DNA from 4 places in the Actinosynnema sp. NPDC023587 genome. Region 1 is predicted to be linked to each of the others. Evidence: riboswitches for the same ligand, from Rfam matches in the RefSeq annotation. Region 1 holds a riboswitch; each other region holds the start of a gene.
The links. A riboswitch is a leader RNA that binds a small molecule or an ion and turns the genes downstream of it on or off. The one in region 1 is predicted to bind cobalamin.
Positions count from the first base shown of each region.

Region 1 (7,078 bases):
GGGTGAGCTGCGCCGCCGGGCTGCCGGTGCCGATGAACTGCGGCAGGAACGCCAGGCTGAACAGCAGCATCTTCGGGTTGGTGATGTTGGTCAGGAACCCCTGGCGGAACGGCCGGTCGGCCACGACCGCGCGGTCGCCGTCCTCGGCGGCACCACGCCGCAGCAGTCCGCGCGCGATGCTCAGCGCCAGGTAGAGCAGGTAGGCCGCGCCGGCCCACTTGAGGGCGGTCAGCACCGCCGGGTACTCGGCGATCAGCACGCCCAGGCCGGAGATGACCAGCGCCACCTGCACGGCCGCCGCGGTGTGGATGCCCGCCAGCGCCCACAGGCCCGCCCGGGTGCCCGCGCGCATCGACGTCCGCAGCAGGAGGAAGGCGTCCACGCCGGGCGTGAGCACGACCACCGCGCAGGCGATCAGGAACGTCGGTAGCTGGGTGAAGTCCAGTTGCATGGGTTTCCCCTCCCTCGATGGCCGGACAGATAGGCGTGATCTGCCTCACGGGCCGGCAAATTTCCGGCGCTATGGGATTCTAACAAGAGATTTTCCGGATTTGGTACCACCCTGGCGCATCCGCTACGGTTCGTGGCCACTCCGACGCACGCGGTGATCCCTCCGCCGTCCGCACTAAGGAAGTGCTCCATGCGCCTCAGCGCCCTGGTCCTGACCGCCCTCCTGCTGAGCGCGCTGCCCGCCCAGGCCGTGGTGGGCGGCCAGAGCGCCCCGGACACCCCGTGGGCGGTCGCGCTGTTCGACGCGCGGGGCAACTTCTTCTGCGGCGGCGTGCTCGTCGCGCCCCAGAAGGTCCTCACCGCCGGCCACTGCACGATCGAGCACGCCACGCTCCAGGACCGCGACCGGCGGCCCGCCGACTTCCGCGTGGTCGTCGGCCGGCGCGACCTGGACACCCGCGCCGGCCGCCAGGTCGCGGTGCGCGAGGTCCACCGGCACCCGGCGTTCCGGACCGTGGCCGAGGGCGACGACCTGGCCGCCCTCACGCTCGCCGAGCCGGTCGCGTTCCAGCCGATCGGCGTGGGCGAGGCCCGCGCGGGCGACCGGGCGACCGTGCTGGGCTGGGGCCGCACCACCGAGCTGGCCGCGCCGAGCCGGACGCTGCGCCAGGTGGACCTGCCGGTGTGGGCGGATGCCGAGTGCGCGAAAGCCGTCAACGGTTATCGCCCGGAGGCGATGGTCTGCGCCGGCTACCCGGAGGGCGGCAAGGACGCCTGCGAAGGCGACTCCGGCGGGCCGCTCGTCGTGGACGGCCTGCTGGTAGGGGTCGTCTCCTACGGTCACGGCTGCGCGCGGGCGGGCGAGCCGGGCGTCTACACGAGGGTGAGCCACTACCTCGGGCAACTCTGAGACTGTGGTACCAACGCGGTGTGCGCTCGCATCCCCATCCGGCCACACTGCGCCGCAAGTGGTCAGCGGATCTGACCTCCGCGCAGCTCTACGCCCTGCTCAAACTGCGCGGCGAGGTCTTCGTGGTCGAGCAGTCCTGCCCCTACCCGGACCTGGACGGCCGCGACCTGGAATCTGATACCAGGCACTTCTGGCTGGAGTCGGACGGCTCACCGCAGCCGCAGGCCTACCTGCGGCTGCTGGAGGAACCCGACGGCACGTTCCGGATCGGCCGGGTCTGCACGGCGCGGGCCGCGCGCGGGCGCGGCTACAGCCGGCGGCTGGTGGAGGCCGCGCTGGTCGAGGTCGGCCGGCGGGTGTGCGTGCTGGACGCGCAGACCTACGTGGCCGACTTCTACGCCTCGTTCGGGTTCATGCCCGAGGGTGCGGAGTTCATCGAGGACGGGATACCGCACCTGCGGATGCGCCGGTCTCGCTGATCACCCGCACGGCCCGCGCCACGTCGTCCTCGGTCAGGTCGGCCCGCGCGGTCAGCCGCAGCCGGGAGACCTGGTCGGGGACCGACGGCGGCCGGAAGCAGCCGACCCGCACGCCCTGCGCCCGGCACGCCTCGGCCCAGTCCAGCGCCGCCTCGGCCGAGGGTGCCCGCACCGAGATCACCGCCGCGCTCGGGTTGCTGACCGGCAGGCCCCTGTCCCGCAGGCGGGCGGCCAGGTCCTGCGCCACGGCCAGGGCGCGCGCCGGGCGGTCCGGCTCCTCGCGCAGCACCTTCAGCGCGGCCAGCGCCGCCGCCACGCTGCCCGGTGCGAGCGCGGTGTCGAAGATGAACGGCCGCGCGGTGTCCACCAGGTGCCTGATCACCCGGCCGGGGCCGAGCACCGCGCCGCCCTGCGCGCCCAGCGACTTGGACAGCGTCACGGTCGTCACCACGTCCGCGGCCTTCGCCAGGCCGGCGGCGTGCACCGCACCCCGGCCACCCTCGCCGAGTACGCCCAGGCCGTGCGCGTCGTCCACGACCAGCCCCGAGCCGTGCTCCCGGCAGGCCGCGACCAGCTCGACCAGCGGGGCCAGGTCGCCGTCCACCGAGAACACCGAGTCGGTGACCACCAGCGCCCGCCGCTTGCCCCGGGTGGACAGCGCGTGCCCGACCTGCGGCACGTCGCAGTGCCCGGCCACCACCACGTCCGCCTTGGACAGCCGGGTGCCGTCGATCAGCGACGCGTGGATGTGCTGGTCGGCCACGATCGCGGTGCCCGGACCGGACAGGGCGGTGAGCGCGGCCAGGTTCGCCAGGTAGCCGGAGGAGAACACCAGCGCCGACTGCGCACCGCAGAAGTTCGCGAGCTCGTACTCCAGCTCGGTGTGCAGCTCGGTCGAACCGGTGACCAGCCGGGAGCCCGTGGCACCCGCGCCCCAGCGCAGCGAGGCCGCCGCCGCCGCGCCCATCACCCGCTTGTCGCGGGCCATTCCGAGGTAGTCGTTGGACGCCAGGTCCAGGTCCGTCGACTCGGCCGGGCGGGGGCGCACCCGGCGGGCCAGCCCGGCTTTCGCGCGGGCTTCCGCGCGGGTGTCGATCCAGTCGAACACCGACTCGGGTCCGGTCGCCGCCTCTGTGCTCACACTCACGCCGGGAGTGTCGCACCCGGCCGTTAACGTCCCGGCGTGGACCTCTTCCAGCTCGGTTCCGAAGACCTGCGCTCGCTGCGCGTGAACGCACCGGTGCACCGGGACGAGGCCACCGGCCTGTGGCTGGTCAGCCGGTACCACGACGTGCGCGCGGTGCTGGCCGACCCGCGTCGGTTCCACCCGGACAACGCGCTCACCGCGGTCACCGCCATCCCGCGCCCGGTGCTGCGGGTGCTGGCCCGCGCGGGTTTCTCCCTGCCGCCGACGCTGGCCAACAACGGCACCGACTCCCACGCCGGGCTGCGCCGGCTCGTCGCCCGGTTCCTCACGCCCGCCCGGGTGGCGGCGCTGCGACCGCGGATCGCCGAGCTGGCGCGCGAGCGGCTCGCCGGCCTGACCGGTCCGGTCGCCGACCTGCACCCCGCGCTGGCCCGCGACCTGCCCGCCATCGTGCTGATGGAGGTGCTGGGCGTCGAGGACGTCGACGTCCCGCTGCTCAAGCGGTGGGGCGCGGCGTCGCTGGAGCTGTTCTGGGGCAACCCGTCCCCCGAGCGCCAGCACGAGCTGGCGACGCCGACCGCCGAGTTCCACCGCTGGCTGACCCGCCGGCTGCGGGCCGCGCGCGGCGACGACGACCTGTTCGGCGCGCTGCGCGACGTGCCGGTCCGGGAGGCGGCCGGGCTCTGCTACTTCCTGTTCATCGCCGGCCAGGAGACGACCACCCAGTTGCTGTGCGCGGTGTTCGACGCGGTGCTGCGGCAGGGCGACCTGTGGTCGCGGCTGGGCGAGCCGGGCCTGGCCGGGCGGGTGGTGGAGGAGGTGTTGCGCCGCGACCCGCCGGTCAGCACCTGGCGGCGGGTGGCGGCCGAGCCGGTGGTGCTCTCCGGCGTGGCCGTGCCGGCGGGCGCGCCGCTGCTGCTGATGCTGGCGGGCACCGGGTCCGACCCGGAGGTGTTCGCGGACCCGGACCGGCTGTGCCCGGTGCGGCCGAACGCGCGCAAGCACCTGGCGTTCGGCTTCGGCCGGCACTTCTGCCTCGGCGCGGGGCTGGCCCGGCTGGAGGCGGAAGTGGTGGTGCGGGAGGCGTTCGAGCGCTTCCCGGATCTGCGCCTGGCCTCCGCCGAGCCGCCGCCGATGCTCGGGCTGCTGTCCTTCCGCGCACCGCTCGCCGTCCGGGTCGCGCTGAACGGATAGCGCTGGACCGGGCCGTGATCCGGTCGTGCGCGGGTCGTCGACCCCGAGAGCCTGGTCACTGCCGCCCGCCCGACCCGCCACCCTCGCCCACCACCGCTCCGGAAGGTGACCGCGCAGGTCAGGCTGCCGGTGGCGGTGCGGCGAGGGGCCCACCACCGGGTCCGCCGGAGGTGTTGCCGGTGCCGTGGGTCCGTTCGGGTGTGACGGCGCTCGCCAGGGCGGTGCCCGCCGGGGGCTTGGAGCCGGTCGACCGAAGTGCGACGATGCCGGGGCTGTAGGGGGTGCGTGAGGAAGCCGGTGGGAATCCGGCGCGGTCCCGCCACTGTGACCGGGTACGTGCAACCGGGAGTCAGGAACTCGGCCCCCGATCTCCGAGACCGGACCCGGGCGTGGACACCCGAGGAAGGACACCGCCGCATGGGCGCGCGTTTCCCCTTTTCCGCCGTCGTCGGCCACGACGACCTCCGCACGGCGTTGGTGCTCAACGCCGTGCACCCCGGTATCGGCGGGGTGCTGGTCCGAGGCGAGAAGGGGACCGCGAAGTCGACCGTGGTCCGCGCCCTGGCCGCGCTGCTGCCGACCCTGGAGGTCGTCGCGGGCTGCCGCTTCGGCTGCGACCCGTCGGTGGACGCCGACTGCCCGGACGGCCCGCACGACGGCGGCCCGGCGCAGCGCCGCCCCGCGCGCCTGGTGGAGCTGCCGGTCGGCGCGACCGAGGACCGGCTGATCGGGTCGCTGGACCTGGAGCGCGCGCTGACCGAGGGCGTGCGGGCCTACCAGCCCGGCCTGCTGGCCGCCGCGCACCGCGGCGTGCTCTACGTGGACGAGGTCAACCTGCTGCACGACCACCTGGTCGACCTGCTGCTGGACGCCGCCGCGATGGGCCGCGCGCACGTCGAGCGCGAAGGCGTCTCCGTCTCGCACGCCGCCTCGTTCCTCCTCGTGGGCACCATGAACCCCGAGGAAGGCGAGTTGCGGCCCCAGTTGCTGGACCGCTTCGGCCTCACGGTGGCCGTCCGGGCGGCCCGGGACGTGGGCACCCGCACCGAGGTGATCCGCCGCCGGCTCGCCTACGAGGCCGACCCGGCCGCGTTCGCCGCCAGGTGGGCCGACGAGGACACCGCGCTGGCCGCCCGGATCGTCGAGGCCCGCGACCGGCTGGCCTCGGTCGTGCTGCCGGACGCCGAGGTGCGCCGGATCGCCGGCATCTGCGCCGCGTTCGACGTCGACGGGATGCGCGCGGACCTGGTGGTCGCCCGCACGGCCGTCGCGCACGCCGCGTGGCGCGGAGCGGCCGAGGTCGCCGAGCGGGACGTCGAGGCCGCCGTCCGGCTGGCGCTGCCGCACCGCAAGCGCCGCGACCCGTTCGACGAGCCCGGTCTGGAGGAGGAGCAGCTCGAAGACGCCCTGCGGCAGGGTGCCGAGCACGCCGGCCCCGACAATCCCGACGACGGCCCTGACGACCCCGACAGCCCTGGCGACGACCCCGGTGACGGCCCCGGCCCGGACGACGACCCGGACGGGCCGGACGACGGCGGCGGGGTGCCGCCCGACGCCCCGGAGCCCTCCGCGAACGGTTCGTCACCGCAGCGGCCCGGCGGCTCGTCCGGTGAGCGCTCGCACGCCCCCGCGCCGGCGTTCAAGGCCCGGTTGCTCCAGGTGCCCGGCGTCGGCGAAGGCGCGCCCGGCAAGCGCTCCCGGGCCCGCGCGCGCACCGGCCGCGTCGTTCGTTCGTCCACTGTGGACGGTTCAGGGCTGCACCTGGTCGGCACGCTCGGCGCGGCGGCCCCGTTCCAGGCCGCGCGCGGGCGCAGCGGTCCCGGCCTGGTGCTGCGCGGCACCGACCTGCGGCGGTCGGTCCGGGAGGGCAAGGAGAGCAACCTGGTCCTGTTCGTGGTCGACGCCTCCGGCTCGATGGCCGCGCGGCAGCGCATGGCCGTGGTCAGCGGTGCGGTGATCTCCCTGCTGCGCGACGCCTACCAGCGCCGGGACAAGGTCGGGGTGATCACGTTCCGGGGCTCCGGCGCGGAAACCGCCCTGCCGCCGACGAACTCCGTGGACGCGGCGGCGGCCCGGCTGCGGCAGTTGCGCACCGGCGGGCGCACCCCGCTCGCCGACGGCCTGCTGCGCGCCCGCCGGGTGCTGGCCTCCGAGCGGGTCCGCGACCCGCGCCGCCGCCCGCTGCTGGTGCTGCTCACCGACGGTCGCGCCACCGCCTCCGGTGCCGGCGGCGACCCGATGCGCGACGCCCTGCGCGCGGCCGGCCTGCTGGCCGCCGACGAGGTGGCCGCCGTGGTCGTGGACTGCGAGTCCGGCCACGTCCGGCTCGGCCTCGCGGGCCGCGTCGCCGAGGCGCTGGAGGCCGTCTGCCTGCGCCTGGAAGAACTGTCCGCCGACCAGGTCGCCGGCGTCGTGCGCGCCGCGCGGGCCGCCTAGGAGACCACCGTGCCCCAAGGTCAGCCGTCCGTCGTCCCGGTCGACGGGCTCACCACGAGACAGCGGCGCAACCGGCCCCTGACCATCCTCCACACCGGGGAGATGAAGGGGAAGTCCACCGCCGCCTTCGGGCTCGCGCTGCGCGGGTGGAACCAGGGGTGGTCCATCGGCGTCTTCCAGTTCGTGAAATCGGCGAAGTGGAAGGTCGGCGAGGAGTCGGCCTTCCGCGCGCTGGGCCGGCTGCACGAGGAGACCGGCGAGGGCGGCCCGGTCGAGTGGCACAAGATGGGCGAGGGCTGGTCCTGGTCCCGCAAGGCGGGCACCGAGGAGGACCACGCCGCCGCCGCGCTGGAGGGGTGGCGGGAGATCGCCCGCCGGCTCGCCGCCGGGCAGCACGGCGTGTACGTGCTGGACGAGTTCACCTACCCGCTGCACTGGGGCTGGGTCGACGTGGACGAGGTC
Region 1 covers NZ_JBFABG010000004.1:363,247-370,324, reverse strand. Annotated here, with positions in the region: gene AB0G01_RS14045 (LysE family translocator) at 1-451, opposite strand, end outside; gene AB0G01_RS14040 (serine protease) at 641-1,360, shown strand; gene AB0G01_RS14035 (GNAT family N-acetyltransferase) at 1,381-1,839, shown strand; gene AB0G01_RS14030 (8-amino-7-oxononanoate synthase) at 1,793-2,980, opposite strand; gene AB0G01_RS14025 (cytochrome P450) at 3,023-4,180, shown strand; cobalamin riboswitch at 4,434-4,560, shown strand; gene AB0G01_RS14020 (putative cobaltochelatase) at 4,598-6,616, shown strand; gene cobO (cob(I)yrinic acid a,c-diamide adenosyltransferase) at 6,626-7,078, shown strand, end outside.

Region 2 (7,078 bases), on a different contig from region 1:
CCAGGTCGTCGAACCCCACCACGGCCACGTCCTCCGGGACCCGCTTCCCGCGCGCGTGCAGCACCTGCAACGCGCCCAGCGCCATGATGTCGGCCGCGACGAAGACCGCGTCCAACGACGGGTCCAGCGCCAGCAGCTCCGCCATCGCCGCCGCCCCGCTCTCCGGCGTGAAGTCCCCGTGGGCCACCAGGTCCGCGGGAACCCGGGCCTGGCCCATCCCCCGCTTCCAGCCGGCCAGCCGGTCCATCCCGACCGCCATGTCGCGCGGCCCGGCGATGGTGCCGATCCGCCGACGCCCCGACGTGACGAGGTGCCGGGCCGCCTCCAGCGCGCCGGTGAAGTTGTCGGAGTCCACGTAGGGCACTCCGGCGGCACCCAGCGGCCGGCCGCCGACGACCGTCGGCAGCCCCGCGTCGGCGAGCACCCTCGGCAACGGGTCCTGGCCGTGCAGGCTGATCACCAGCACGCCGTCGACGTGCCCGCCGCACAGGTAGTTCACCAGGTCCTGCTCGTCGCCCTCCTTGCTCATCATCAGCACGAGCTGCACCCGCCGCCCGGCGAGTTCCGCGTGCACGCCGCGCAGCACCCCGGCGAAGAACGGGTCCGCGAGCACCCGGCTGCCCGGCTCGGACACCACCAGCGCGACGCAGTTGGCCCGGCTGCCCGCCAGCGTCCGCGCCGCCTGGTTGGGCGAGTACCCCAGGCGCGTGATGGCCTGGCCGACCGCCTCGCGCGCCCTGGTGCTGACGTAGGGCTCGCCGTTGATCACCCGGGACACGGTCGACTTGGACACCCCGGCAGCGCGGGCGACCTCTTCGAGGCGGGTCGTGGCCCGACGTGGCCTGGGCCGGTCGACGGCGTCGGTCACGGCGCGACCGTCGCGACGAGCGCGTTGCCCCGGGCAACCTGGGAGTACCACATGGCGTTCATCTTAGGAGTCCGCACCCGCGTGCCGAAGCCGATGTGCACGATCCCGAACCTCGTGGCGCGGCCCTCGGCCCACGCGAAGTCGTCCACCGACGACCAGGCGGTGCCCGGCCGCTCGCCGCTCCCCGAAGACCCCGGCGGATCGCTCCGCCGGGGTCGTGATGTCGAGCGGCCTAGCGGCCGTCCTCCAGGTCGCCCTCGGTCTGGAGGTACACCGCGCGCAGCGCGTCCAGCGTCGCCGCTTCGGGGTGCTCCCACATCCCCCGGTCCGCCGCCTCCAGCAGCCGCTCGGAGATCCCGTGCAACGCCCACGGGTTCGACTCGGTGAGGAACTTCTGGTTCTCCGGGTCCAGCACGTAGCTCGCCGCCAACTGCTCGTACATCCAGTCCGCGACCACGCCGGTCGTGGCGTCGTAGCCGAACAGGTAGTCGACCGTCGCCGCGAGCTCGAACGCGCCCTTGTAGCCGTGCCTGCGCATCGCGGCCAGCCAGCGCGGGTTCACCACGCGGGCGCGGAAGATCCGGTTCGTCTCCTCGTGCAGCGTCCGCGTGCGCACGGCGTCGGGCCGGGTGCTGTCGCCGACGTACGCGGCGGGTGCCTTGCCGGTCAACGCCCGCACGGTCGCGATCATGCCGCCGTGGTACTGGAAGTAGTCGTCCGAGTCGGCGATGTCGTGCTCGCGGGTGTCGATGTTCTTCGCCGCGACGGCGATCCGCCGGTAGGCGCTCTCCATGTCCTGGCGCGCCTCGACACCGTCGAGCTCGCGCCCGTACGCGTAGCCGCCCCACACCGCGTAGACCTCGGCCAGGTCGGCGTCGTCGCGCCAGTTCCGGCTGTCGATCAGCGGCAGCAGGCCCGCGCCGTACGCGCCCGGCTTGGAGCCGAAGATCCGCAGCGTCGCCCGCCGCCGGTCGCCGTGCGCCGCCAGCTCGACCTCCGCGTGCGCCCGCACGAAGTTGTCCTCGGCCGACTCGTCCAGCCCGGCCACGAGCCGCACCGCGTCGTCCAGCAACGCCACCACGTGCGGGAAGGCGTCCCGGAAGAAACCGGAGATCCGCACCGTCACGTCGATGCGCGGCCGGCCGAGCTCGGCGAGCGGCACGACCTCCAGGCCGGTCACCCGGCGCGACTGGTCGTCCCACACCGGCCGGACGCCCAGCAGCGCCAGCACTTCCGCGATGTCGTCGCCGGAGGTGCGCATCGCCGAGGTGCCCCACACCGACAGGCCCACCGACGGTGGCCACTCGCCGGTGTCCGCGCGGTAGCGCTCCAGCAGCGAGTCGGCCATCGCCTGACCGGTCTCCCAGGCCAGCTTCGACGGCACCGCCTTCGGGTCCACCGAGTAGAAGTTGCGGCCGGTCGGCAGCACGTTCACCAAGCCCCGCAACGGAGATCCGCTCGGGCCCGCCGGCACGTACCCGCCGTTCAAGGCGTGCAGCACGTTGGTCATCTCGTCGGTGGTGCGGGCCAGGCGCGGCACCACCTCCAGCGCGCCGAACTCCAGGATGCGCGCGACGTCCTCGTCGTCGGTCACCGTCCGGGCGACCGCCGGGTCCCAGTCCGCCGCCTCCATGGCCTCCACGAGTTCCCGCGCCCGCGCCTCGACGGCGTCGGTGGCGGTGCGGGTGTTGTCCTTGAGCCCCAGCGCTTCCCGCAGACCGGGCAGCGCGGCCACCTGGCCGGCCCACACCTGCTTGGCCTGGAGGATGGCCAGCACCAGGTTGACCCGGGCGGCCCCGGTCGGTGCCTCGCCGAGGACGTGCAGGCCGTCCCGGATCTGGACGTCCTTCACCTCGCACAGCCAGCCGTCCACGTGCAGGATCAGCTCGTCGAACTCGGCGTCGTGCGGCCGGTCGGCCAACCCGAGGTCGTGGTCCAGCTTCGCGGCCTGGATCAGGGTCCAGATCTGCGCGCGGATCGCGGGCAGCTTGGCCGGGTCCATCGCGGCGATGTTGCCGTGCTCGTCGAGGAGCTGCTCCAGGCGCGCGATGTCGCCGTAGCTGTCCGCGCGGGCCATCGGCGGCACCAGGTGGTCGACCAGGGTCGCGTGCGCGCGGCGCTTGGCCTGCGTGCCCTCGCCCGGGTCGTTGACCAGGAACGGGTAGATCAGCGGCAGGTCGCCCAGCGCGGCGTCCGGCCCGCAGCCGGCGGACATGCCGACCGTCTTGCCGGGCAGCCACTCCAGGTTGCCGTGCTTGCCGACGTGCACCACGGCGTCCGCGCCGAATTCGGCCTCCAGCCAGCGGTACGCGGCCAGGTAGTGGTGGCTCGGCGGCAGGTCCGGGTCGTGGTAGATGGCGATCGGGTTCTCGCCGAACCCGCGCGGCGGCTGGACCATCACCACCACGTTGCCCGACCGCAGGCCGGCCAGCACGATCTCGCCCTCGCGGTCCTTCGAGCGGTCCACGAACAGCTCGCCGGGCGCTTCGCCCCAGTGCCGCTCCATGTCCGCGCGGGTGTCGGCGGGCAGCGTCGCGTACCACTCGCGGTAGCGCCCGGCGGGCAGCCGCACCGGGTTGCCCTGGAGCTGCTCCTCGGTCAGCCAGTCGGCGTCCTGGCCGCCGGCCGCGATGAGCGCGTGGATCAGCGCGTCGCCGTCGAGGTCGGCCACGCCCGGCAGCCCGGTGCCGATGTCGTAGCCGTTGTCCCGCAACGCGGCCAGCAGCCGGACCGTGCTGGCGGGGGTGTCCAGGCCGACCGCGTTGCCGATCCGCGAGTGCTTCGTCGGGTACGCCGAGAGCATGACCACGATCTTGCGCTCGGCCGGCGGGATGTGCCGCAGCCGCCCGTGCCGCACCGCGATCCCGGCGACGCGCAGCGCGCGTTCCGGGTCGGCCACGTACACGGTCAGGCCGTCCTCGTCGATCTCCTTGAAGGAGAAGGGGACGGTGATGATCCGGCCGTCGAACTCGGGGATCGCCACCTGCGTCGCGGTGTCCAGGGGGGACAGCCCGTCGTCGTTGCCGTCCCACGCCGCGCGGCTGCTGGTCAGGCAGAGCCCTTGCAGGACCGGGACGTCCAGCTCCGCCAGCGCGCCCACGTCCCAGGCGTCGTCGTCACCGCCGGCCGACGCGGTGGCGGGCTTCGTGCCGCCCGCCGCCAGCACGGTGACCACCAGCGCGTCGGCCTTGCGCAGCTCGGCCAGCAACGCCGGTTCGGCGGTGCGCAGCGACGCGCAGTACACCGGCAGCGCCCGGCCGCCCTTCTCCTCGACCGCGTCGCACAGGGCGTGCACGAAGGCGGTGTTCCCGGCCACGTGGTGCGCCCGGTAGTACAGGACCGCGACCACCGGCCCGTCGCCCTCGACCGCCGGCCGCTCCAGCACGCCCCAGTTCGGCGCGGCCTCCGGCGGGTCGAAGCCGAACCCGGTCAGCAGGACCGTGTCGGACAGGAACTTGTGCAGCTCGGCGAGGTTCACCGGGCCGCCGTGCGCCAGGTAGGCGTGCGCCTCGGCGCAGACGCCGCCGGGCACCGTGGACAGCTCCATCAGCGGCGCGTCCGGGTTCTGCTCACCGCCCAGCACCACGACCGGGCGGGGACCGGCCAGCAGCCGGTCCAGGCCCTCCTCCCACATCCGCCGACCGCCCAGGATGCGCACCACCACCAGGTCGACGCCCTCCACCAGGGCGGGCAGGTCGTCCGGGGTCAGCCGGGCGGGGTTGCCCAGTCGGAAGTCGGCACCGCTGGAGCGGGCGGACAGCAGGTCCGTGTCGGAGGTCGACAGCAGCAGGATCACGTGCGGGCTCCATCCCTCGGGGGTCCTCGCCCCGGTCGTAGGGGACGGCGGGCGGAGTTCCTGACTCCCGGGCTCGCGCCCGGTCACAGTGGCGGGACCGCGCCGGATTCACACCGGCTTCCTCCTGTTGCTTCGCCGTTCGGAGGTCACCCTAACGGGCGGTTAGCATCCAGCCCATGCCCCAGGACCGCGAGCGCCCCGACGCCTGCCCCGGCGCGGTCGACGTGCACCGGGCCGCCGACGGCGGGCTGGCGCGGGTGCGGCTGCCCGGCGGCACGCTGACCGCCGCCCGGTTCGACGTCCTCCGGCGGGCCGCGCTGGAGCTGGGCGACGGCGGGATCGAGCTCACCTCGCGGGCGAACGTGCAGATCAGGGGCCTGGCCCCGGGTGCGGAGCACGAGCTGGGCGCACGCCTGCGCGCCGCCGGGCTGCTGCCCTCGCCGACCCACGAGCGGATGCGCAACATCATCGCCGCGCCGCTGGAGGACAACCAGGACCTGGTGGACGCGGTGGACGCCGCGCTGTGCCGGGTGCCCGGCCTGGCCGACCTGCCCGGCCGCTTCCTGGTCACGATCGGTGCGGCGGTGAGCGGTCTGGGCGGGGACATCGGCCTGGTGGGTGACGCGCTGTTCCTGGCCGGCCGCGACTCGGGACTGCGCGTGACGGACCCGGTGGCGTCCGTGGTCGCCGCCGCGCGCGAGTTCCAGGCGATCCGGGGCACCGCGTGGCGCTTGTCCGAAGTGGACGGCGGTGTGCGGCGGATCACCGCCGCGCTGGGCGTCCCGGGGCCAGCGGTCGTCGCGCCCGCTGTGATTCCGGTCGCACCCGGCCCGCACGGCGACCGGGTGGTGGCGGGTGTGCCGCTGGGCCGGTTGGACGCCCGGCTGCTGGCCGGCACGCCGGTCCGGGTCACCCCGTGGCGCAGCGTCGTGGTGCCGCCGGGGACGGACACGTCGGGCCTGTTCACCGACCCCGCGTCGCCGTGGCACGGGGTGTCCGCGTGCACCGGCCGGCCGGGCTGCGCGAAATCCCTGACCGACGTGCGGGCGGACGCGAGCCGCTGGATCGGCACCCCGCACCGGGGCTCGGTGCACTGGTCGGGCTGCGCCCGGCGGTGCGGCCGGCCGGCGGGCGACGTGGTGGAGTTCGTCGCGACCGGCGACGGGTACGAGGAGATCAGGTGACCAGCTACATCAGAGACGGCGCGGAGATCTACCGCCGGTCGTTCGCCACCATCCGGGCCGAGGCCGACCTGTCGGGTCTGCCGGCGGACGTCGCGCGGGTCGCGGTGCGGATGATCCACGCGTGCGGCATGGTCGACCTGGTCGACGACATCGGCCACTCCCCCGGCGTGGTCGCCGCCGCGCGGGGTGCGCTGCTGGCCGGCGCGCCGGTGCTGTGCGACGCGCGGATGGTCGCGTCCGGCGTGACCCGGGGCAGGCTGCCCGCCGACAACGAGGTGCTGTGCCTGCTCGGCGACGCACGGGTGCCCGCGCTGGCGCGGGAGATCGGCAACACCCGCAGCGCGGCGGCGCTGGAGCTGTGGGGCGACCGGCTCGACGGCGCGGTGGTCGCCATCGGCAACGCGCCCACCGCCCTGTTCCACCTGCTCGACCTCATCGCCGCGGGCGCTCCCCGGCCCGCCGCCGTGCTGGGCATCCCGGTCGGGTTCATCGGGGCCGCCGAGTCCAAGCAGGCCCTCGCGGAGAGCGGTCTGGAGCACCTGGTCGTGCGCGGTCGGCGCGGTGGCAGCGCGATGACCGCGGCGGCCGTCAACGCGATCGCGAGCGAGGACGAATGACCGGCAGGCTCTACGGCGTCGGGGTCGGTCCCGGCGACCCGGAACTGGTGACCGTGAAGGCCGCCCGGCTGATCGGCGAAGCCGACGTCGTGGTGTTCCACAGCGCCCGGCACGGCCGCAGCGTCGCGCGCCGGATCGCCGAACCGTACCTGCGCGGTGACCAGATCGAGGAGCAGCTCGTCTACCCGGTCACCACCGAGGACTCCGACGACTACCAGGGCGAGATCGACGCGTTCTACGCCGAGTGCGCCGCGCGGCTGGCCGCGCACCTGGACGCCGGGCGGACCGTCGTGGTGCTGGCCGCCGGCGACCCGTTCTTCTACGGGTCCTACATGCACCTGCACAAGCGGCTCGCGGACAGGTACCCGGCCGAGGTGGTCCCCGGCGTCACGTCGGTCAGCGCCGGTTCGGCGGTGATCGGCCGGCCGCTGGTGGAGCGGGACGAGGTGCTGACCGTGCTGCCGGGCACGCTGCCCGTGGACGCGCTGACCGCGCACCTCGCGACGGGCGACCCGGTGGCGGTGGTGAAGCTGGGCCGCACGTTCCCGCGCGTGCGGGAGGCGCTGGAGCGCGCCGGGCGGCTGGACGAGGCGTGGTACGTGGAGCGCGCGAC
Region 2 covers NZ_JBFABG010000007.1:247,511-254,588, forward strand. Annotated here, with positions in the region: gene AB0G01_RS20845 (LacI family DNA-binding transcriptional regulator) at 1-868, opposite strand, end outside; gene AB0G01_RS20850 (family 1 glycosylhydrolase) at 865-1,185, opposite strand; gene cobN (cobaltochelatase subunit CobN) at 1,101-4,664, opposite strand; cobalamin riboswitch at 4,698-4,832, opposite strand; gene AB0G01_RS20860 (hypothetical protein) at 4,841-5,848, shown strand; gene AB0G01_RS20865 (precorrin-8X methylmutase) at 5,845-6,465, shown strand; gene AB0G01_RS20870 (precorrin-2 C(20)-methyltransferase) at 6,462-7,078, shown strand, end outside.
Region 2: another riboswitch for cobalamin. It lies ahead of cobN (cobaltochelatase subunit CobN); the one in region 1 lies ahead of AB0G01_RS14020 (putative cobaltochelatase).

Region 3 (7,078 bases), on a different contig from region 1:
ACGCACCCCAGCAACGCGGTCTCGTCGTTGTCGAACAGCGCGTAGTTGAACGACTCGTGCGCCTCGGCTTCCTGGGCGTGGCGGGCGAGGTCGGCGCGGTTCGCTTCGTAGCTCATGGTCGCGGGCGGCCAGTTCCACTGCTCGCCGAAGATCGACCACAGCCGTTCCCGCGAACCCATGACGGCGGGGTAGTCCCGGTCCGCATCGGACTCCTGGATGGGCCTCAGGTGGTGGTCTGCGCCCAGGTCGACGCGGGTGGGGTGGACGAAGTCGGACGGCAGCCAGGACATGGCCGGATTGTGCGTCATCAGAAAGCGCGCCGTAAAGCCGGTGCGGTCTCCGGAAGACGACCTGCGGGAAATCCAGTGGCACGACGAGAGGAGCAGACCCGACACTGCGCGGATGGCCTTGCCGAACGGCTTGACGCTGCGCACCGCCGAACCACGTGATCTGGACCAGATCGCCGCGCTGCTGACCGAGCGCGGCGACCCCGAGGACGCCGTCGACCACCGCTTGGTGGTGTCGGACCCGGACGCCGGGTGGGGGACGTGCGCGGTCGTCGTGGACGGCGATCGGGTCGTGTCCACGATGACGTTGCTGGACGAGGAACTCGTCCTGGACGGGGTGGAGATCCGCGCTGGACAGGTCGAGCTGGTGGCCACCCACCGGGACTACGAGGGGCGCGGGCTGGTCCGGGAGCTGATGGGGTGGGCGCACGAGCGGTCAGCGGCGCGCGGGCAGCGGGTGAACGTGATGATCGGCATCCCGTACTTCTACCGGCGGTTCGGCTACACCTACGCGATCCCGATCGCCCCGACGCGGGACATCGTCGGCACGCCGCCGACGAGTACCGACACGGTGCGCGAGGCGACGTTCGACGACATCCCGGCGATGGCTGCGTTGCAGGATGCCGAGCAACGCCACGCGGACCTGCGGATGCCGCACGGGACCGAACTGTGGCGTTGGCTGGTGGCGCGGGGCGGCAGCACCCAGTGGCTGGTGGAGCGGGACGGCGTGCCGGTGGGCACCGGCCGTTCGACTCCTCCGGAGGAGGGCGTCCAGTTGTGCGAGGTGGCCGCCGTGGACGCCGCCGCCCTGCACGCGCTGATCGCGCACACCGGGGCGAGGTCGGCGAACGAACGGCCGGGGACGGTCGCGGGCGAAGCGCTCGAACCTTTCCTAGGCCCGGTGCCGGAGCAGGCGAAGTCGTACTACGTGCGGGTCGCCGACCCGGTGGCGTTGCTCGACCACCTGCGCCCGGTGTTCGGCAGGCGGTTGGCGGCCTCGTCGTTCGCCGACGAAACGGGCGAGGCCGTCGTGTCGTTCTACCGCTCGCACGTCCGCCTGCCGTTCCACGCCGGCGAGGTGGGCCCGATCGTCCTCGGCGGCGTGATGCAGGCACCGCACGCGGTGGGTGGGGCCGGGGTCGCGCCGGACGTGCTGGAGTCGCTGCTGTTCGCGCCGCACGGCCTGCGCGGGCTGGCCGCGCGGTGCCCGGACGTCTACCCCGGCCCGAACGAGGACCTGATGCACGTCCTGTTCCCGCCGGTCCGGAGCGACCTGCTGACCTTCTACCTCCCGTAGCCGACCGATTCGACGCCCGAGCCGTGCCGGACAGGCCTGACAGTCCGGACAGGCTCGACAGCGGATCGGTGGCGGCGGGCAGACTGGCCACGTGTCCGACTACTCCTCAGTGCTGTCCACCCTGCGTCAGGTTCGCGGTCTCAGCCCGTTCTTCGCCTTGGACGTGGGTCGTCCCGCGCCCGGTGCGGACGAGGGCGGTTGGCGGACCGGCGAGGATCTGCTGGGCGGGGCGGTGCTGCCGGACACCTTGCGGTCCATCGGTGAGCGGTATCGGACCGATGAGGCCCGGGTTTCGGCGTCCTTGTTCTTCCTCGGGTACACCGCTCGGCTGCTCTGCCCGACGGTCGCCGCGCACGCCGTCGACGGGGTCGCGCCGGACATCCGGCCGGGGAACGTGTGGTGGCACTTCGGCCCGGACGGGATGCGGGTGCGGATTGACGAACCCGTGCCGGGCGTGTCGATCTCCGAGTCGTTGGAGCCGGTGGTGGCCGCCATCCGGGAGGTGGTGCCGGTGGCGCGGGGACTGCTGTGGGGCAACGCGGCGTCCTCGATCGCCGGGGCGTTGCGGACGGTGAGTCGCAGTGGCACGGCGTCCGCCGAGCAGTGCGTGGCGTTGGGCGAGCGGCTGTTGGGCGAGCCGCCGTTGCGGGACTCCGGTGATTTCCTCCCGTCCACCGGCGAGGTCGCGTTCCGGCGACGCAGTTGCTGCCTCTACTACCGCCTCGACGGCGGGGGGACGTGCGGCGACTGCCCGTTGCCGCCGCGCTGAGTCCACCTCAACGCATCCACCCGCCTCCACCCGCATCCGGGGCACCGACCAGTCGGGAAGTTCGGACGTGACGTTGACGTCGACGAACCGGAGACGGCGGGGCTGAGCGTGATGAAAAGCCGGAAGCGTGACGAAAAGCGGCCGACAGGGCGTCCGGGTGCGCTTCGGACCACGGAGCCGTCACCTGCGGTGTCGGCCTGATCAATCCAAGAATCAGGACAAAAGCGGCGCTTGATCGTGTGGGGTGCACGTGAGGTGGACAACAACTCGTCTGGTCGGTTGTGCCTGCCCGTGGTGGACATCTACGGTTCCACAGCCGCAGTGGACGGGAAGCCGGTGGGAATCCGGCGCGGTCCTCGCCACTGTGACCGGGGAGCCAACCCGCCGAGAACGTCACTGGTCGCACGGTGCGACTGGGAAGACGCGGGGACGGTAGCGATCCGGGAGTCAGGAGACCGGCTGCGGCGAGAGTTGTCGTTGACCTTCCACGAGGTATGGAGGAGGCCGTCTTGACGAGCCCCGCGCACCCCCTGTCCATCCCCATCCCCAAGTGGGCCTACGCCGTCGCACTCGTCGCCCTGCTGGTCACCTGGCTGGTGCTCCAGGAGAACGGCATCGCACTCGGGCACGCCGCCGAGTCGCTGCACGAGTTCTTCCACGACGGGCGTCACGCGCTCGGCGTCCCGTGCCACTGATGCCGGCCGTGGACACCTACAAGAACGTACTGCTGCGCGGGATCGGCGCGGGTGGCGTCGCCGGTCTGCTCGCGGGTCTGGTCGGCCTCGTCGTGGTCGAGGTGCCGATCCGGGCCGCGCTGGCCGTGGAGGAGGCGCGGGCCGCGACCGAGACCGTCGAACCCGGCGCGCACGACCACGGCGAGATGTTCGGTCGGGGCACGCAGATGCTCGGTGGCGTGCTCGCGGCGGTGATCGTCGGGTTGGCGGTCGGCGCGCTGTTCGCCACCGCCTACGCGGGCTCGCGGCGCTGGTTCGCGGACCGGCCGCCGTTCAGCCGGAGCGTGACGCTCGGGGCGGCGGTGTTCGGGGCGGCGGCGCTGCTGCCGGCCGTCAAGTACCCGGCCAACCCGCCGGCGGTGGGCGACCCGGAGACGGTGGACTACCGGACGGTGCTCTACCTCGGGCTCATCGCGGCCGGTCTGCTGGTGGTGTTCGGGGCGAGCTTGCTGGCATCCCGACTGGCCCACCTGGGCGGGCCGGTCCGGTTCACCGTGGTCGCGCTGGCCGTGGTCGTCGCGTTCGCGGTGATCCTGCTGGTCTTCCCCGGCGCGCCGGACGCGGTGCCGGCGGACGTGCCGAGCAGCGTGCTGTGGGAGTTCCGCCTGGCGTCGCTCGCCGAAACCGCCACCCTCTGGCTGGGTCTCGGCGTCGTGTTCGGCCTTCTGGTCGATCCGTCGGTACGCAGCGGCACCAAGGCGAAAGCCGTCGCCGCCTGATCACGGCTGACAGCACACGGCTGACAGCACTGCGGAAAGCACACAGCAAAACAGCACATGGCGGATGAACGGCACGCCCCTCGCGGTACGCACAACGGGGGACGTGCCGTTTTCGCACGAGTGTGGTGCGAGCTGTCCGAATCAGACTGTCCGAATCAACTGCCCGGATCGAGTTCCCCGATCACACTGCCCCGATCGAGTTGCCCGGGTCAGGCGCGCAGGGCGGCGAGGGCGGTCAGGTCGATCCCGACCAGGGAGTCGCGGAAGATCCTGCGCTCCCCCGCCGGCACCGGCACGTCGCACGGCACGACGAGCACCGTGCACCCCGCCGCCACGGCCGAGGTCACGCCGGTCGGCGAGTCCTCGATCGCGACGCACGCCGCCGCGTCCACCCCCAGCAGGTCGGCGGCCTTGAGGTACGGGTCCGGGAGGGGTTTGTTGCGGCCTCCGACCTCGTCACCGCACACCGTCACGTCGAACAGGTCACGGCCGATGGTGTCCAGCGCGAGTTCGGTCAACCCCCGCTCGGTCGAGGTCACCAACGCCATCGGCACGCCCGACGCCCGCACCGCGCGCAGCGCCTCCCGCGCCCCCGGACGCCAGGGCAGCCCGGCGCGGAACACCTCTTCGGTGCGCCGCAGGATCCACGCCGCGCCGTCCGCCGTCTCCTCCTCGGTCGGCGTCACGCCGACCTCGGCGAACAGGAGCGCCATGGTCGTGGGCATGTTCGACCCGACCATGGCCTGACGGGTCTCCAGCGACAGCGTGCCGCCCAGCTTCTCGGCGAACTCGTAGAGCGGGATGTCCCACAGCTTCTCCGAGTCCAACAGCGTGCCGTCCATGTCCCACAGCACCGCTCCGACGTCCCACCGCACCGCTTCGGCGTTCACCACGGGGCTTCCTCCACCTTCACCACACGGACCTTCCCGCTCTGCACCCCGCACCCCTCTGGTCGGGACCTACCGCCGACGCGGTTCAGCCGAGAGCCGAACACCGGGTTCAGCCGCCGCGCAGGTGTTCGGACCGTCGGACGGTCTCGGCGCGGCGGATCGGGTCGGGTGGCGTCCACCGTTCCGGCACACCCGCCGTGACCTGCGCTGTCGACCAGGGGCGGCGCACCGGGGCGGAACCGGGGGCGGGCCGCGCCGCACGTCGCGACGAGCCGGTCGGCCGGCACGCCCGGGACGGGCGGGGGGACACGAGCCGACATGCCACAAGCCTACGGCGTCGGGTCTGCGGCGGTGGTCGTAGTCTGACCCGGTGACCGATCCGGACCAGGCCGCCAAGATCCCCTTCGACCCCGCGAAACCGCTCACCAACCCGATCATGGTAGCGGCGTTCGAGGGGTGGAACGATGCTGGAGACGCTGCCAGCACGGCGATCGAGCACCTCCAACTGACCTGGGACGCCACGCCGCTCTCGGAGATCGATCCGGACGACTTCTACGACTTCCAGGTGACCCGCCCGACCGTCCGCATGGTCGACGGCATCACCCGAAGGGTGGAATTCCCGACCACGCGCCTGTCGGTCTGCCGGCCGCCGGGATCGGCCACGGACGTGGTGCTGGTGCACGGCATCGAACCGAACATGCGCTGGCGCAGGTTCGCGGGCGAGCTCCTGGGCCACATCGAGGACCTGGGCATCACGACGGTGGTCACGCTCGGCGCGCTGCTCATGGACACCCCGCACACCCGGCCGGTCCCGGTGACGGGCACCGCCTACGACGCGGCGGCGGCGCAGAAGTTCGGGCTGGAGCGGTCCCGCTACGAGGGGCCGACCGGCATCGTCGGCGTGTTCCAGGACCTGTGCGTGCAGGCGGGCGTGCCGGCGATCTCGTTCTGGGCGGCGGTGCCGCACTACGTCTCCCAGCCGCCCTCGCCCAAGGCGACCCTGGCGCTGCTGCACCGGGTCGAGGAGGTGCTCGACGTGGAGGTGCCGCTGGGCGCGCTGCCCGAGCAGGCCGAGGAGTGGGAGCGCACGGTCAGCGAGATGGCCGACGAGGACGAGGACGTGCGCAACTACGTCCGGGCGCTGGAGGAGCGCGGCGACGCGGAGATCCAGATCACCGAGGCGAGCGGCGACGCGATCGCGGCCGAGTTCGAGCGCTACCTGCGCCGTCGCGGTCACGGGCCGGGGCGCGGGCCGACCGGCATCTGACGCTGATCACACCCGGGCCGCGCGCGGGTGCCCGTGGGGGACACTCGGCGGGTGGCTGAGGTGCGGAAGAGCCCTCGACGGCTCGCGGTGGTCGGGCTGTACGCGGGGGGTTTCCTCGGGCCGTTCGGCGGTGCCATGACCTCGTCCGTGCTGCCGGAGATCGGCGGGGACTTCGCGGTCTCGGCGGGTGCGGCGGCGGCCACGCTGACCGGGTACCTGCTGCCGTTCGCCGGGTTCATGCTGTTCTCGGGGACGTTGGGCGAGCGCTGGGGCGCGCGGCGGACGATCCGGGGCGCGTACCTGGTCTACGCGGTGGCGTCCGTGCTGTGCGCGGTGTCGTGGTCGTTCCCGGTGCTGCTCGGCGGGCGGGCGTTGCAGGGCGCGGCGAACGCGTTCACCACTCCCCTGCTGCTGGCGGCGATCGCGGCGGTGACGCCCAAGGAGCGGTTGGGCCGCGCGCTGGGCGTGTTCGCGTCCATGCAGGCCGCCGGGCAGACGTCCGCGCCGCTGGTGGGCGGGCTGGCGGCGGAGGCGTCGTGGCGGTGGGCGTTCGTCGGCGCGGCGGTGGTGGCGGGGTTGCTGGCCGCCGCCGGGGTGCCCGCCGATCAGCCGCGCACCGCGCAGCCGCCGAGGCTGCGCGCCGCGTGGCGGCCGGAGGTGTTGCGGTTGGCGGCGGTCGGGTTCGTCGGGTGGGGGTGCCTGGGCGGGGTGTCGTTCCTGGTCGCGCTGCGGCTGGGCGACGATTTCGGGTTGGGCGCGGGCGAGCGCGGCCTGGTGCTGACCGGGTTCGGCGTGGTCGGGATCATCTGCGCCCGGCTGACCGGGTGGATGATCGACCACGTCGGCCCGCGCCGGTGCGTGCTGCTGGGCACCACGGTCGGCTCGGTGCTGCTGGCGCTGATCGGGATCTTGCCGAGCCTGGTCGCGGTGGGGGTGCTGTGGGCGGCGGCGGGCGCGTTCTCGCAGGCGGTGATCGTGGGGCTCAGCGCGCTGGTGCTGGGAGGTGACGGCGGCAACCGGGGCGGTGCGATCTCGGTGCTCGGGTCGTTCCGGTTCCTCGGCGGGTCGGCGTCGCCGATGGCGTTCGTGCCGCTCTACCACTTCCAGCCGGCCGC
Region 3 covers NZ_JBFABG010000018.1:64,667-71,744, reverse strand. Annotated here, with positions in the region: gene AB0G01_RS31555 (N-acetyltransferase) at 1-290, opposite strand, end outside; gene AB0G01_RS31550 (GNAT family N-acetyltransferase) at 403-1,584, shown strand; gene AB0G01_RS31545 ((2Fe-2S)-binding protein) at 1,676-2,353, shown strand; cobalamin riboswitch at 2,642-2,832, shown strand; gene AB0G01_RS31540 (CbtB-domain containing protein) at 2,863-3,048, shown strand; gene AB0G01_RS31535 (CbtA family protein) at 3,048-3,806, shown strand; gene AB0G01_RS31530 (HAD family phosphatase) at 4,016-4,699, opposite strand; gene AB0G01_RS31525 (PAC2 family protein) at 5,067-5,963, shown strand; gene AB0G01_RS31520 (MFS transporter) at 6,015-7,078, shown strand, end outside.
Region 3: another riboswitch for cobalamin. It lies ahead of AB0G01_RS31540 (CbtB-domain containing protein); the one in region 1 lies ahead of AB0G01_RS14020 (putative cobaltochelatase).

Region 4 (7,078 bases), on a different contig from region 1:
CGCGCAGCGCGGGTTCGTCGACCTGGACGACCCGGATGCCCGCCGCCTCCAGGTCGGCGATCTCGTCGCGCAGCGCGAGCGCCACCTGGTCGGCGGTCTCGCCCAGCGGCTGGTCGTCGCGCACGAACGACCACGCCAGGATCGTCACCGGGCCGGTCAGCATGCCCTTCACCGGCCGCGTGGTCAGCGACTGCGCGTAGGAGCTCCACGGCACCGTGATCGGCGCGGGCCGCGACACGTCACCGTGCAGGACCGGCGGGCGCACGCACCGGGAACCGTAGGACTGCACCCAGCCCAGGTCGGTGACCGCGAACCCGTCGAGGTGCTCGGCGAAGTACTGCACCATGTCGTTGCGCTCGGGCTCGCCGTGCACCAGCACGTCCAGACCGATGTCCTCCTGCAACGCGATCACCCGCGCGATCTCCTCGCGCATCCGCTCCTCGTACTCGTCGCGGGACAGCTCCCCCGACCGCAGCCCGGCGCGGGCGGTGCGGATCTCGGTCGTCTGCGGGAACGAACCGATGGTCGTGGTGGGCAGCGCGGGCAGGTCGAGGTGCGCGTCCTGCGCGGCGGCGCGTTCGGCGTACGGCGCGCGGTCGCGGTCCTCCGGCCCCAGCGCGGCCAGCCGCGCCCGCACGGTCTCGTCCCGGCGGGGAGCGGCGACCGGCTCGTCGGCCACGTCCGCCCACCCGCCGTCCACGCCGTCCCGCAGCGCCTGGCCGAGCAGCACGACTTCGCGCACCTTCTGCCGCGCGAACGCCAGCCGCCCGCGCACCTCCGGTTCCAGCGCCGTCTCGGCGGCCAGGTCGTAGGGCACGTGCAGCAGCGTCGAGGAGGTCGAGAGCACGACCTCGGCGGCCGAGCCGAGCAGCGACGCGGCGGTGGCCAGCGCGGCCCGCAGGTCGGTGCGCCACACGTTGCGGCCGTCGACCACACCGGCCACGAGGGTCTTGGCGCGCAGCGCGGGCACGCTCGCGACGCCGGCCGCCGTGCCCGCGACGAGGTCCACGCCGATGGCCTCGACGGCGGTGCCCGCCAGCACCTCCAGCGCCGGGCCGAGCGCGCCGTAGTAGCCGGTGACCAGCAGCTTCGGCCGGGAGTGCAGCGCGGCCAGGCGGGTGTAGGCCCGGCCGAGCGCGGCCAGTTCGGCCGGCGGGCGGTCGGCGGCGAACGCGGGTTCGTCCAGTTGCACCCACGCGACGCCCTCGGCGGACAGGGCCACCAGCAGCTCGACGTAGACGTCGACCAGGTCGTCCAGCCGGGCCAGCGGGTCCGCGCCCTTGGCCAGCAGCAGGAACGTCACCGGTCCCAGCACCACGGGCCGGGTGGTGATCCCCAGCTCGCGGGCCTCCCGGTACTCGGCCAGCGGCTTGTCGCCGGCCAGCCGGAACTCGGTGTCGGGGTCGATCTCGGGCACCAGGTAGTGGTAGTTGGTGTCGAACCACTTGGTCAGCTCCAGCGGCGGCAGCTCGTCGGTGCCGCGCGCCGCCGCGAAGTAGCTGTCCAGCTCCGACTCGCGCCGGTAGCGCCGTGGCACCGCACCGACCAGGAAGGCCGTGTCCAGCACGTGGTCGTAGAACGAGAAGGTGTTGGACGGTACCGAGTCCAGCCCGGCGTCGCGCAGTTCCGCCCAGGTGGCCGCGCGCAGTTCGGCCGCGACGGCCGAGAGGGCCGCGTGGTCGATGCGCCCGGCCCAGTACCGCTCGACGGCCCGCTTGAGCTCCCGTCGGGGACCGATCCGGGGGTAGCCCAGGACGGTGGTGCCGATTCCACTGGTCACTAGCTCTCTCCTCGCGAGCGTGCGTGAACGCCGGAGCTTCCCGGGGCGCGCTTCGCGGGCGGCGCGAGGCCGCGTCCGCCGCGACCCGCCCGAGAGGTCACCGGACACCGCGCACCCGGTGGGCGCGCGGGCGGGTGGCAGGTCTTCGGACTCGCGGGCGCACACCTCACGCCTACCGGCCGTCGCTTCCCACGCTCACGCGCAGTGCTTGGTTGACGGCTTTCGTTCCCGCTCACCGCTGCGGGGCAGTCCCGGACTCCCACCGGGTTCCCTCTTGCCTCGCCCCGACCGACGATCGACCAGGGCGAACCACCAGCACCCGCGAGCGTAGCGCAGCGCGGGGACCTCTCCCGAGGAACGGGAACCGCCGCCGCGATCGCCTTCGGGTGCCGGTGCGGGATGTCACCGAGTCGTCCGGGAGCCCGGCCCGGTCCCCCCGCTGCCTCCGAGGTCGGCGATGCGGCCGTTTCCCGCCGGCCGGCACCGGTTTCCGGCGAGCCGCGTTCCGCCTTCTCCACAACTCCCTGCCGCGCAACCGTTTCGCGGTCGACGACGGCGCGGCCCACCGACCGCGGCGTGGCGCGGGTGAGGTGCCGACCTGGGCCCGGAGACGCGTGTCACGCGATGCACATCGCCCCGCGACACGCCCATGTGGGGCCCGGTTGCGAACGGATCTACAACATGTAGTGTCTCGCCCGTCGAAGGTTCCGACGCCCTCCCCGAGGGCCGAGGAGGCAAGAGGGAACCCGGTGCGAATCCGGGACTGCCCCGCAGCGGTGAGCGGAAACAACCGCCGTCAGACAGCACTGGGAGCGCGTGCTCCCGGGAAGCGACGGCCAGTAGGTCCGGCTGGACAGCCGGGTGTCCGCGAGTCCGAAGACCTGCCGTCGATGCGCGCGCCGGCCGGCGCGCGCGTGTCCGGGGCCTCGTGGGCGGGCCGACACGGATGGTCGCGCCGTTGCGCGCGCTCTGTGCGGTCGCCGCGTGCTCCGGGCCGTTGAGGCTCGCGAGGAGAGGGCTTTGTCGACCACAACCACGGGCACCGGTGTCGCGCAGGTTCGAGTGATCCGCCGCGACGGCACCGTCTCGGCCTTCGACCCCACCAAGATCCAGGTGGCCATGACCAAGGCGTTCCTGGCGGTGGAGGGTGACGTCGCGGCGGCGGCGTCCCACCTGCACCCGCTCGTGGCGGAGTTGACCGCCCAGGTGGAGAGCGCCCTGCTCAAGCACGCCCGCCCGGAAACCACCCTGCACATCGAGCAGATCCAGGACCAGGTCGAACTGGTGCTGATGCGCGGCGGCCACCACAAGGTCGCGCGCGCCTACGTGCTGTACCGCGACGAGCACGCCAAGGCCCGGCAGGTCGTACCCGCGCCGGTGCAGTTCCGGGTCAAGGGCGCGGACGGCGACCTCGTCCCGGTGGACTGGGCGCGGATCGCGGTCGTGGTCGGCGAGGCGTGCGCCGGCCTGGCCGACGTGTCGGCGGACCCGGTGCTCTCCGAGGTCCGGCGCGCGCTCTACGACGGCATCTCGGTGGACGAACTGGCCGTCGCGCTGGTGATGTCGGCGCGCACGCTGGTGGAGACCGAGCCGAACTACTCCTTCGTCGCCGCCCGCCTGCTGCTCGACCAGTTGCGCCGCGAGGTGCTGACCAGGGTCGCGGGCCGCCCGGTCGAGGCGACCGGCGAGCAGATGTCCTACCTGGACTACTTCCCGGACTACGTCCGGCTGGGCATCGAGCTGGACCGGCTGGACCCCGCGCTGGAGTCGTTCGACGTGGCGCGCATCGCGGCGGCGATCCGCCCGGAGCGCGACGCGAAGTTCGACTTCCTGGGCATGCAGACGTTGTACGACCGCTACTTCCTGCACGACCACGGCGTCCGGTACGAGCTGCCCCAGGCGTTCTTCATGCGGGTCGCGATGGGCCTGGCGCTGCGCGAGGACGACCGCGAGGCGCGGGCGATCGAGTTCTACGAGCTGCTCTCCACGTTCGACTTCATGTGCTCCACCCCGACGCTGTTCAACTCGGGCACCACCCGGGCCCAGCTCTCGTCGTGCTTCCTGACCACGGTCGACGACGACCTGGCGAGCATCTTCCAGGGCTACCAGAACAACGCGCTGCTGGCGAAGTTCTCCGGCGGGCTGGGCAACGACTGGACCCCGGTGCGCGGCATGGGCGCGCACATCAAGGGCACCAACGGCCAGTCGCAGGGCGTCGTGCCGTTCCTCAAGATCGCCAACGACACGGCGGTCGCGGTGAACCAGGGCGGCAAGCGCAAGGGCGCGGCCTGCGCGTACCTGGAGACCTGGCACGTCGACGTCGAGGAGTTCCTCGACCTGCGCAAGAACACCGGCGACGACCGGCGGCGCACGCACGACATGAACACCGCGAACTGGGTGCCCGACGAGTTCCTGCGCCGGGTCGAGGCGGACGCCGAGTGGACCCTGTTCTCCCCGGACGAGACGCCGGACCTGCACGACTCCTACGGCCTGGACTTCGCCACCCGCTACCGCGCCTACGAGGAGGCGGCCGACCGGGGCGAGATCCGCGTGTTCAAGCGCGTCCGCGCGACGGACCTGTGGCGGCGGATGCTGACCATGCTGTTCGAGACCGGCCACCCGTGGATCACCTTCAAGGACCCGTGCAACCTGCGCTCCCCGCAGCAGCACACCGGTGTCGTGCACTCGTCCAACCTGTGCACCGAGATCACCCTGAACACCAGCGCCGACGAGGTCGCGGTGTGCAACCTCGGCTCGGTCAACCTGGCCAACCACGTGACGGCCCAGGGCCTGGACGCCGAGCGGCTGCACCGCACCGTCCACACCGCCGTGCGCATGTTGGACAACGTGATCGACATCAACTTCTACACGATCCCCGAGGCCCGCCGGTCCAACCTGCGGCACCGGCCGATCGGCCTGGGCCTGATGGGTTTCAGCGACGCGCTGTTCACCCTGCGGCTCGTGCCCGGCTCGCCCGAGGCGGTGGAGTTCGCCGACCGCAGCATGGAGCACATCGGCTACCACGCGCTGTCGGCGTCGGCGGACCTGGCCCGCGAGCGCGGCAGCTACGAGTCGTTCGAGGGCTCGCTGTGGAGCCGGGGCGTGCTGCCGATCGACTCGATCGCGCTGCTCGCCGACGCCCGGGGCGGGGCGCTGGACATGGACACCTCGTCCACCCTGGACTGGGACGCGCTGCGCACCAGGGTGCGCGGCGGGATGCGCAACTCCAACACCATGGCGATCGCCCCGACCGCGACGATCTCCAACATCTGCGGCGTCGGCCAGTCCATCGAGCCGCTGTTCCGCAACCTGTACGTGAAGTCGAACATGTCCGGCGACTTCACCGTCCTCAACCGCTTCCTGGTCGACGACCTCAAGGCGCTGGGCCTGTGGGACGAGGCGATGGTGTCGGACCTGAAGTACTTCGACGGCTCGCTCGCGCCGATCGACCGGGTGCCCGAGGAGCTCAAGGCCCTCTACGCCACCGCGTTCGAGGTCCCGTCCGAGTGGCTGATCGAGGCCGGGTCGCGCCGCCAGAAGTGGATCGACCAGGCGCAGTCGCTCAACCTCTACATCGCCGCGCCCAACGGCCGCAAGCTGGACAACCTGTACCGGCTGGCCTGGCACAAGGGTCTCAAGACGACCTACTACCTGCGGTCCACCGCGGCCACCAGCGTGGAGAAGTCCACGTTGCGCGGCACCGACGGCAAGCTCAACGCCGTCCGTCCGGGCTCCGCGCCCGCGCCGACGCCCGTGCCCGCCGTCGCACCCGCGCCGACGCCCGCCGCGCCGCCCGCACCGGCCGGGCCCCCGTCGATCCCGACCACGACGTCGGACGACGCGCTCGTCTGCTCCGTCACCGACCCCGACTGCGAGGCCTGCCAGTGACCACCGACCTCCCCGACACCTCCGGCCTCGGTTCCATCGCCCGGGGCGCGGACCGCGTGCACGTGGACGACAAGTCCATGATCAACGCGCGCGCCGACGTCAACCAGCTCCTGCCGCTGAAGTACCACTGGGCGTGGGAGAAGTACCTGGACGGCTGCGCCAACCACTGGATGCCGACCGAGGTCTCCATGCAGGCCGACATCGCCCTGTGGCGCTCCCCCACCGGCCTCACCGACGACGAGCGGCACGCGATCAAGCGCAACCTCGGCTTCTTCGCCACCTCGGAGTCGTTGGTGGCGAACAACATCGTGCTCGCCGTGTACCGCCACCTGACCAACCCCGAGTGCCGCCAGTACCTGCTGCGCCAGGCGTTCGAGGAGGCCGTGCACACCCACACGTTCCAGTACATCTGCGAATCGCTCGGCCTGGACGAGGGCGAGCTGTTCAACATGTACCGCGAGGTCCCGTCGATCACCGACAAGGCCGCGTGGGCGCTGAACTACACCCAGCACCTCGAAGACCCCGAGTTCCGCACCGGCACGCCGGAGACCGACCAGGCGTTCCTGCGCGACCTGGTGGCGTTCTACGTCGTGTTCGAGGGCATGTGGTTCTACACCGGCTTCGCCCAGATCCTGTCGTTCGGGCGGCGCAACAAGATGATCGGCATCGCCGAGCAGTACCAGTACATCCTGCGCGACGAGTCGATCCACCTGAACTTCGGCATCGACTCGATCAACCAGATCAAGATCGAGAACCCGCACCTGTGGAACGACGCCTTCCAGGCCGAGGTCCGCACCATGCTGGGCGAGGCGTGCGAGCTGGAGATCGCCTACGGCCGCGACACCATGCCCAACGGCCTGCTCGGGCTCAACGCCGAGCAGTGCGAGCAGTACATGCACTTCATCACCAACCGGCGCTGCGCGCAGCTCGGCCTGGCCCCGGTCTTCGGCCCGTCCGACAACCCGTTCCCGTGGATGTCGGAGGCCATCGACCTGAAGAAGGAGAAGAACTTCTTCGAGACGCGCGTCACCGAGTACGCCTCGGGCTCGTCGCTCGACTGGGACTGATCCTCCCGGGGGCCGGGGCCGCCGCCCCGGCCCCGCGCCCGGCACACCCGATCCCGCCGCGACACCGGAGTGGAAAGGCGACCAGCAGTGCGCTGCCCGTTCTGCCGCAACGCGGATTCCCGCGTGGTCGACTCGCGCGAAGTCGACGAAGGCCAGGTGATCCGCCGCCGGCGGTCCTGCTCCGGTTGCGGGCGCAGGTTCACCACCGTCGAGGAAGCCGTGCTGGCCGTGGTCAAGCGCTCCGGCGCGACCGAACCCTTCAGCCGGGACAAGGTGGTCGACGGCGTCCGCCGCGCGTGCCAGGGCCGCCAGGTGGACGACGACGCCCTGCACCTGCTCGCCC
Region 4 covers NZ_JBFABG010000013.1:87,723-94,800, forward strand. Annotated here, with positions in the region: gene metE (5-methyltetrahydropteroyltriglutamate--homocysteine S-methyltransferase) at 1-1,780, opposite strand, end outside; cobalamin riboswitch at 1,899-2,109, opposite strand; cobalamin riboswitch at 2,466-2,684, shown strand; gene AB0G01_RS28175 (ribonucleoside-diphosphate reductase subunit alpha) at 2,801-5,668, shown strand; gene AB0G01_RS28180 (ribonucleotide-diphosphate reductase subunit beta) at 5,665-6,735, shown strand; gene nrdR (transcriptional regulator NrdR) at 6,823-7,078, shown strand, end outside.
Region 4: another riboswitch for cobalamin. It lies ahead of AB0G01_RS28175 (ribonucleoside-diphosphate reductase subunit alpha); the one in region 1 lies ahead of AB0G01_RS14020 (putative cobaltochelatase).